DNA from 2 places in the Brevibacterium sp. 50QC2O2 genome. Region 2 is predicted to be linked to the other one. Evidence: predicted binding sites of a transcription regulator. Region 2 holds the regulator's gene; the other holds the start of a gene.
The links. The regulator HrcA, encoded in region 2, represses chaperone genes, less so after heat shock. The targets are predictions, from matches to a motif close to TTNGCACTCGNNNNNNNCGAGTGCNAA.

Region 1 (4,418 bases), on a different contig from region 2:
CGGGATGCCCTGGGAGCCGGTGTGCACGTGCAGCTGTCGGATCCACGGGCGCGCCACGATCGCCGCGACCAGCCGCTCGCGCGAGTCCTCGTCGTACAGGGCGATGCCGAACTTCGTGGTGGTCGTCGCCGTGGACATCTGGCCGATCGACCCGGCCCCCACCACGGGGTTGACGCGCACGCCGATGTGGCTGGTCGTCGGCCCCACCCCGGATTCGGCCAGTTCATCGCGCAGAGCCGCGACCCGGCCCATTTCCTGGTACGAGTCGATGTTGAGCGAGGCGCCCAATTCCAGGGCCTCGCGCAGTTCCGCCCGGGTCTTCGCCGGGGAGTCCACCACGATCTTCTCCGGGGCGAAACCGGCGGCCTTGGCCATGGCGAATTCGCCGGGGCTCGCGACCTCGCAGCCCATCCCCCGCTCGGCCAGGAAGCGCAGCACGGGGATGATGGTCACGGCCTTGCACGCCACGGTGTGCAGAGCGGAGTCAACGCCTGCGAACGCATTGTTCAGATCGGCGATCCTGGCCTCGATCACATCCAGATTGAGAATGCCGGCCAGCTGCTGGTCCTGGCCGAGCATCGAGTTGTCCGCCAACGATTTGATCGCCGCATTGCGTGCGTGAAGTGCCGTGGCCATATCAGGTGATTCCCCCGGAGGTGTGCGAGCGTATATGAAGGTCTGTTCACCAGACCTTTCGTGACGCTCACATGATATACGCCGAGGCCGTGCCCGGGTGACGGATTCCGTCACCCGGGCACGGCCTCGGCGGGAGTCCGACCGCGAACGGCCGAACGGGGTTCAGAGGCTACGACTCACTTGTCGTCCTCTTCCTCCTTTTTCTCCACGACCAGCGTCTCGGTCGTCAGCACCAGGGCCGCGATCGAGGACGCGTTGCGCAGAGCCGAACGCGTCACCTTCACCGGGTCGATGATGCCCTGGGCGATCAGATCGCCGTAGGTGTCGGTAGCGGCGTTGTAGCCCTGTCCCAGGTCGAGTTCGGCGACTTTGGACACGACGACCGAACCGTCCTGTCCGGCGTTGGCAGCGATCTGGCGCAGCGGCTGGACCACGGCGCGGCGGACGATGTCGACACCGGTCGCAGCGTCGCCGGTCAGGCCCAGTTCGTCACCGGCCAGAACCTGTGCGGCCTGCACCAGAGCGGAACCGCCGCCTGCCACGATGCCCTCTTCGATCGCAGCGCGGGTGGCGGACACTGCGTCCTCCACACGGTGCTTGCGTTCCTTGAGCTCGACCTCGGTCGCGGCGCCGACCTTGATGACGGCGACACCGCCGGAGAGCTTGGCCAGGCGCTCCTGGAGCTTCTCCTTGTCCCATTCGGAGTCGGTGTTCTCGACCTCGGCGCGGATCTGCGCCACCCGGCCGGCCACTGCGGACTCGTCACCGGCGCCGTCGACGACGGTGGTGTTGTCCTTCGTGATCGTCACGGTGCGGGCGGTGCCCAGCTGGTCAACCGTCACCTGATCGAGCTTCATGCCCATATCCGCGGTGATGACCTCGCCACCGGTCAGGACGGCTAGGTCCTCCAGGATCGCCTTGCGGCGGTCGCCGAAGCCCGGTGCCTTGACGGCTGCGACATTGAGGATGCCGCGGATCTTGTTGACCACCAGGGTCGACAGGGCCTCGCCCTCGACGTCCTCGGCGATGATCAGCAGCGGCTTGCCGGCCTGCTGGACCTTCTCCAGGACGGGCAGCAGCTCCTGGATGTTGGAGATCTTGCCCTGGTTGATCAGGATCAGCGGATCGCTTAGGACTGCTTCCTGGCGGTCGGCGTCGGTCACGAAGTACGGCGACAGGTAGCCCTTGTCGAACTGCATGCCCTCGGTGACTTCGAGTTCGGTCGTCGAGGCCTGGGACTCGTCGATCGTGATGACGCCGTCCTTGCCGACGACGTCGAAGGCCTTGGCGATGAGTTCGCCGATTTCGGCCGACTGGGCGGACAGAGCCGCCACGTGGGCGATCTCCTGCGAGCCGTTGACGTCGCGGGCGTTCTCGCGCAGGCGGGCCTCGACCGCGTCCACGGCCTTCTCGATCCCGGCCTTGAGCTGGCCGGGTGCGCCGCCTGCGGTGACGTTGCGCAGGCCCTCGTGGACCAGTGCCTGGGCCAGCACGGTGGCCGTCGTGGTGCCGTCGCCTGCGACATCATTGGTCTTGGTGGCGACTTCCTTGGCCAGCTGCGCGCCCAGGTTCTCGTACGGGTCGTCCAGTTCGACCTCGCGGGCGATGGTCACACCGTCGTTGGTGATCGTGGGTGCGCCCCACGCCTTGTCCAGGACGACGTTGCGGCCCTTGGGGCCCAGCGTGACCTTGACGGTGTTCGCCAGGACATCGACGCCCCGTTCCAGTGCGGCACGGGCTGCGTCGTCAAACTGCAGAGTCTTCGGCATTGCCTAACTTCCTCTTCTGCTTGTCGTTTACGTCGTTAAACGTAGGTCAGTGGAAGCGGGCTCAGCCGATGACCGCGAGCACGTCGCGGGCCGAGAGCACCAGGTACTCCTCGCCACCGAACTTGACCTCGGTGCCGCCGTACTTCGAGTAGATGACCTTGTCGCCCTCGGCGACGTCCAGGGCGATGCGGTTGCCATTGTCGGCGACGCGGCCGGGGCCCACTGCCACGACCTCGCCCTCCTGGGGCTTTTCCTTGGCGGTGTCGGGGATGACCAGACCGGAGGCTGTGGTCTGCTCGGCCTCGAGCTGGCGGATGACGATCCGATCCTCGAGCGGCTTGATGTTAACCGACATGTTCGGACACTCCTTCATGTTCATAAGGTGGTGGGCCGCCTGGGCGGCCGTGGTTCGACGCGGGACCCGGAGTCGGACGCCGAGGCCTCCGCGCCGCGGGTCCGTTCGTCGTCGCGGGTGCCGAACGGTGCGATTGTGCGGGTGCCGACGGGTCCGATGTGCTGTGGAATCCCACTTAGCACTCACGGAGCTCGTGTGCTAACTCCGACTTTATGACTGACTTGGCACTCATGCAACTCGAGTGCCAGATCTCGACACGATTCGTCTTGCGCCCACAGCTGACGGGCAGCCGACTCTCAGGCCAGGGCCCAGCCGCCCAGGGCGCGTTCGGCGTTGGCGGTCACCAGGTTCGCCACCTCGGCCTCCTTGGCCACGTTCTCCGGGGTCGCGGTAGGACCGGGTTGACCGGGCTGTGCCGGCTTGCGCGCCGGCGGCGGGAACTCCGCGCCCAACCGGACCTCGGCCAGCTTGCGCACCGTCAAGGGGACCAGGTAGGAACCGCCCGGCTTGCCGCGGTGCGGATGCGGGGTGAGGAATGGCGCGTCAGTCTCGGTCAGCAGCAGCTCATCGGGCACGGCGGCCGCAGCCGCCCGCAAATCGTGTGCGTTCTTGAACGTGATGTTGCCAGAGAACGACATGAGGTAGCCGCGCCGCGCGCATTCCCTGGCCATCGCCTCGTCGCCGGAGAAGCAGTGGAAGATCGTCACGTCCGGGGCCCCGGCATCGGCCAGTATCCGCAGCACATCCGCATGGGAGTTCCGGTCGTGGATCTGCAGGGCCAGGCCCAGGCGCTTGGCGATCTCGATGTGGGCGCGGAAGGACTCCTCCTGGATCCGCCGGCCGGCCGCATCCTCCGTCTGGAAGAAGTCCATGCCGGTCTCCCCCACCACGCGCATCCGCGAGTGCGAGGCCAGCAGCGCCTCGATCTCCGCCAGCGAGTCGTAGAGCAGCCCGACCGCGGCCAGGCGCGGGGCCTCGTTCGGATGGATCGCCGCCCCGCCGAGCATCCAGTCCGGGCGCACCCCCGGCTCATCGCCCGCCGCGGCCCTGGCCACCAGGTCCGCAGTGAAGCGGGCCGATGACATCTCACAGCCGATCTGCACGATCCGCGTGATCCCCGCCGTCTGCGCGGCGTCGTGGAAGAAGCTCAGCGGCGGGAAGCCCGTGCCCTCCTGCCCGGGACCCTCGGCGCCGTCATCGGCCGGATCGACCTCGGGGGCCGGCTCCCCGGCCTTGATCGGCCCGCGCACCCCCAGGCCCAGATCCAGGTGGGTGTGCGTGTCGACTGCGGGAGCAGCCAGGGGGACGGGAATCGGCGGGTAGACGCCGGCGCCTCGCGATGCCACCTGAGCTCAGGCCCCCTGCTTCTGCCCGCCGGCCGAACCGGCCGCGGCGTCGTCCTTGGGCGCCTCGTAGCGCGGGAACACGCCGGCGGGCTTGGGCAGTTCGACGCCCGCGGCCAGCGGCGTGGCCAGTGCGGCGAAGCTGCGCGCATGGCCTGCCTCGTTGTCATCGCGGCCACCGGCCGAACCGACGGCCGGCACGCCCAGCAGGTCCAGGACCTTGCCCGCGGACTCCGGCATCACCGGCTGGACCAGGATGGAGACCCGGCGCACGACCTCGATCGTGGTGTAGAGGACCGTGGCCATCCGGGCCGG
Region 2 (4,418 bases):
GCCACGGACCAAGTCGTGCAGAACGGGGACCCTGGACCGGCGGGCCTGCAGGGTGGCCGCCCGGAGAGTGTTGAGCCACTTCGCATGGGACTTCGCGGCCTTCTTCGCCGGCCAGTCGACGATCGAGCGCTGGGCCGCCCACGGCACGACCTCGTCGACGCCGACCTCGCAGGCGGCCTCGATCCCGGCCAGATCGCGGTCGCCCTTGGCCAGGGCCTGGACCAGGACCAGTGCGGGGCGCGGGGCGGGCTCCTGCACACAGGTGCGAACCCGCAGGCTCAGTGCCTCCGGGCTCGCGGTCTCGATGACTCCGCTCAACCGCAGACCGGCGCCGTCGATGATGTCCACCTCAGCGCCGGGGCCGAGTTTGCGCACGCGCACGGCATGGCCGGCCACTTCCGGGCCGAAACCCAGCAGATCGCCGACGGCGCCCGGCTGGGCGAAGGTCGACAGGAAAACGGGAGCTGTCATGTGCGCGCCTCAGCGTCCGGCGAACTTGTCGCGCAGGCGGGAGAAGGGGCCCTTGGCGTGCTTCTCGGCACTGGCATCGACCAGGCCGGAGGCATCGTGCTCGCCGCGCATTCCGGCGAGGCGCTCGAGCAGCTCCCGCTGTTCCTCGGTGACCTTCTGCGGAGTCTGCACCAGAATCGTCAGGACCAGATCGCCGCGGCTGTTACGGCGCAGCCGGGTTGCGCCCAGGCCGGCCAGCCGGGTCTGCGTGCCCGATTGGGTGCCGGCCTCGATGTCGACCTCGCGCGGCCCGTCGAAGGTGTCCACCGTGACGCTTGTGCCCAGGGCCGCTGCCGTCATCGGCACCCGCAGGGTAGCGCGCAGATTATCGCCATCACGGCTGAACACGGGGTCCTCGGCGACGGCGACCTCCAGGTGCAGATCCGCCGCGGGGCCGCCCCATGGCCCGACCTCGCCCTGCCCGGTCAACAGGATCCGGGTGCCCTCGCGGACTCCACCGGGGATCTTGACGCTGAGCGTGCGCTCGGTGCGCACACGGCCCTCGCCATGGCAGGAATTGCACGGATCGGGGATCACGGTGCCGAAACCCTGGCAGTTCGAGCACGGCTGGTTCGTCACCATATTGCCCAGCAGGGTGCGGGTCGTCTGGCGCACGGAGCCCTGCCCGTGGCACAGCGAGCAGGTGTCGTAGTCGGTACCGGGGCGGCAGCCGGAGCCGTCGCAGGTCTCGCACCGGGCCGCGGTCGAAATCGACAGTTCCTCGGTCCCCCCGAACACCGCGGTGCGCAGGTCGATCTGCAGGTCGACCAGGGCGTCCTGACCGCGCTGCGCGCGCGGGATCGGGCCACGGCCGGCTCCTGCTCCCCCACCGAAGAAGGTCTCGAAGATATCGCCGAAGCCCCCGAAGCCGGCGCCGCCGAAACCACCGGCCGCCTGGCCGTACTCGCCACCGCCGTTATCGTAGTTGCTGCGCTTGACCGGATCGGAGAGCACCTCGTAGGCCACGGAGACCTGTTTGAACTCCTCTTCGTGTCCGGGGTTGACGTCCGGGTGGAGCTTGCGCGCCAACTTCCGGTAGGCCTTCTTGATCTCCTCGGGCGCCGCGTCGCGCGCCACGCCCAAGGTCTCATAGTGATCGCTCACGTGTTTCCTTCGTCTTGAGTCGTATCGGATGCTTGTCTCCGCGCCCGCCTAGTCGGACAGGATCACGGATACGTACTTGGCGACCGCGCGCACCGCGGCCATCGTGGTCGGGTAATCCATTCTGGTGGGGCCGAGCACCGCCAGCCTGGCCCCGGCTTCCGGCCCCCCATAGGGACTGGCGATCACGGAGGTCGAGGAGAAGGACTCCAGGTCGTTCTCATGACCGATCCGCACCGCCACGGGTTCGGAATCCTGGGCCATCGAGGACAGCAGCCGCAGGAGCACGACCTGCTCCTCGAAGGCGTCGAGCAGCGGGGCGATCTGCGAGAAGAACTCGCCGCCGGCGCGCGCCAGGTTGGCGGTGCCCGCCATCAACAGACGGTCCTGCCTGCCGAGTCGGGCCAGGTCCTTGAGCACCTCGGCGAGCCGGGCGCCGGCCGCTGCGTGCTCGGCGGGCACCTGGAGGTCGTCCAGGGCTGTGTCGATCCGGGCCAGCCGGACCCCGCGCAGCGCCCGATTGACACCATCGCGCAGAGCCGTGGGATCCACCGGCACCACGTCATCGCCCAAGTCGACCACGCGCTGTTCGACCTGGCCGGAATCCGTGATGAGGACCGCCAGCAGGCGGCCCGGAGTCAATTCGACCAGTTCGACGTGGCGCACCCGGGTCTGCGAGGCCGTCGGGTACTGGACGAGCGCGACCTGGTGGGTCAGCCCCGAGAGCAGCCGAACGGTGCGCTCGAGCATATCGTCGATGTCGACCGGTGCCTGGAGAACCCGGGAGATGGCACGGCGTTCGGCCGTCGACAGGGGCTTGACGTCGTCGAGTCTGTCGACGAACACGCGGTAGCCCTTATCGGTGGGAATCCGGCCGGCCGAGGTGTGGGGCTGGGCGATCAGACCGTCCTGTTCGAGCGCTGCCATGTCATTGCGAATAGTGGCCGGGGACACCCTCAACCCGTGCCGGTCCACCAGCGCCTTCGAGCCCACCGGTTCATTGGTCGCCACGTAGTCCTCGATGATCGCCCGCAATACCCGATTCCTGCGGTCGTCGTTCACGGCCCCTCCTCAACTGACACGGTGTCGGCGGCTGCGTCCCCCACATTGGCACTCGAACACCCGGAGTGCCAATTCTACGCCGCGGACCCTGCGGGCCAAAATATCGTCGCTCACATCGGGTGGCTCCCACACCCGAACGGGGAACCGAGCTAGATTGGTGGGGTGACATTCACCGATCCCTATGGCCGCGATGTGCTCTCCGGAGGCCGCAGCGCCCACCGCAGGCCGAGTTCCCAAAAGGTGCCCGCCGACCCCGGCCTGGTCGTCGAGGAGGTCGCCACCGGTTTCGTCGGCGCGATACTGCAGGTGCAGAAAGCCCCCGGGGGCTTCTCCGTGGTGCTCGAGGACCGCATGGGCACGCGGCGCGCCTTCGAACTGGGCGCAGGCTTCTGGATCGACGGCCGTCCGGTCGAATTAACCCGGCCCAAGCACAGGGGACCCGAATACAGGATCGGTGCCGATGGCGCACCGGGAGCGCGCCGGACCCAGGCGGGGCCCCCTCCGGGGCGGACCGCCTCCGGGTCGATCGCAGTACCCGAGAGCCCCGCCCGTGTGGCCAGGCCCAGCCGGATCTGGGTCGAGGGAAAGCACGATGCCGAACTGGTGGAGAAGATCTGGGGCGAGGACCTGCGCTATGAGGGCGTGGTCGTCGAACCCCTGGGCGGCCTCGACGTGCTCGCCGAGCGGCTCGCCGAGTTCCGGCCCGATGCGCAGCACCGGGTCGGAGTGCTGGCCGACCACGTGGTCAGCGGCTCGAAGGAGTCCAGAATCGCCGCCGAGGTCATGTCCCACCGCGCCTACTCCGGCAGCGTCCACATCATCGGTCACCCGTTCATCGACATCTGGGCCGCCGTCAAACCCGCGGTGGTCGGCATCCGGGCCTGGCCCGAGGTCCCCAGGGGCGAGGACTGGAAACTGGGCACCCTGGCCCGGATCGGCTGGCCCCACGCCGACCACCGCGATACGGCCAGGGCCTGGGCGAGGATCCTGCGCAGTGTGAGCACCATGGGAGATGTCGATCCCGCGCTGTCCGGCCGGGTCGAGGAACTCATCGACTTCGTCACAGTCGGGCACTCCTGAACACGCGCCCCGACCTTGGAAAAGGCTTTGAATAGCACTCGTAGCGCCGGATTTGCCAAACCCCATGTGGTACCCGGCGTGGTGCGCCGGGTAGGGTGTGCTCAGTACGACACCGTCCCGCAGCCGATTCGAGGAGGAAGACCATGAGTCAGGACCCCCACAACGAACAGCCCGAGCAGAACGCTCTCGGACAGAACTACGGACAGGGATACGGGCAGAACCCGGATTACGCCCAGAATCCGCAACAGAACTACGGCCAGCCGGGCTATGGACAGCCCGGCGCCCAGTCCTACTACCAGCCGGGCCAGCAGCCCTTCACCGGCCCGCAGGCCTCGACCCAGTTGCCCGAGGGCGTCTACGGCGAGGGCTCCGAGGCCTTCTGGCGGGCCAGCCCGAACGATCGCACCACAAGCCTGTGGGTTGGGATCGGACAATTGTTGACCGGCTGGATCGTGCCCCTCATCCTCTTCCTTGTAAAGAAAGATGAGTCAGCATTCGTCAGGGAACACAGCAGGCAGGCGCTGAATTTCGGGATCACCATTGTCATTGCCAATGCTGCAATCTCCATCATCACAGTGGTCACATTCGGCATCGGTGGGATTCTCTACTTCGCAACAGCAATCGTGCAGATCGTCTTCGGCATTCTGCAGGCTGTTGCCGCCAAC

Region 1: groES (co-chaperone GroES) is a predicted target of HrcA. The motif match lies at 2,982-3,008, and genes of this name have one in related genera.

What each region holds. Positions count from the first base shown of each region.
Region 1 is NZ_JANIJZ010000003.1:237,165-241,582, reverse strand. Features, by position in the region: gene NQ038_RS04200 (diaminopimelate decarboxylase) at 1-636, opposite strand, end outside; gene groL (chaperonin GroEL) at 813-2,405, opposite strand; gene groES (co-chaperone GroES) at 2,467-2,760, opposite strand; gene NQ038_RS04185 (TatD family hydrolase) at 3,057-4,106, opposite strand; gene metG (methionine--tRNA ligase) at 4,113-4,418, opposite strand, start outside.
Region 2 is NZ_JANIJZ010000006.1:190,211-194,628, reverse strand. Features, by position in the region: gene NQ038_RS07245 (16S rRNA (uracil(1498)-N(3))-methyltransferase) at 1-471, opposite strand, end outside; gene dnaJ (molecular chaperone DnaJ) at 481-1,614, opposite strand; gene hrcA (heat-inducible transcriptional repressor HrcA) at 1,663-2,673, opposite strand; gene NQ038_RS07230 (DUF3097 domain-containing protein) at 2,836-3,753, shown strand; gene NQ038_RS07225 (DUF4870 domain-containing protein) at 3,897-4,418, shown strand, end outside.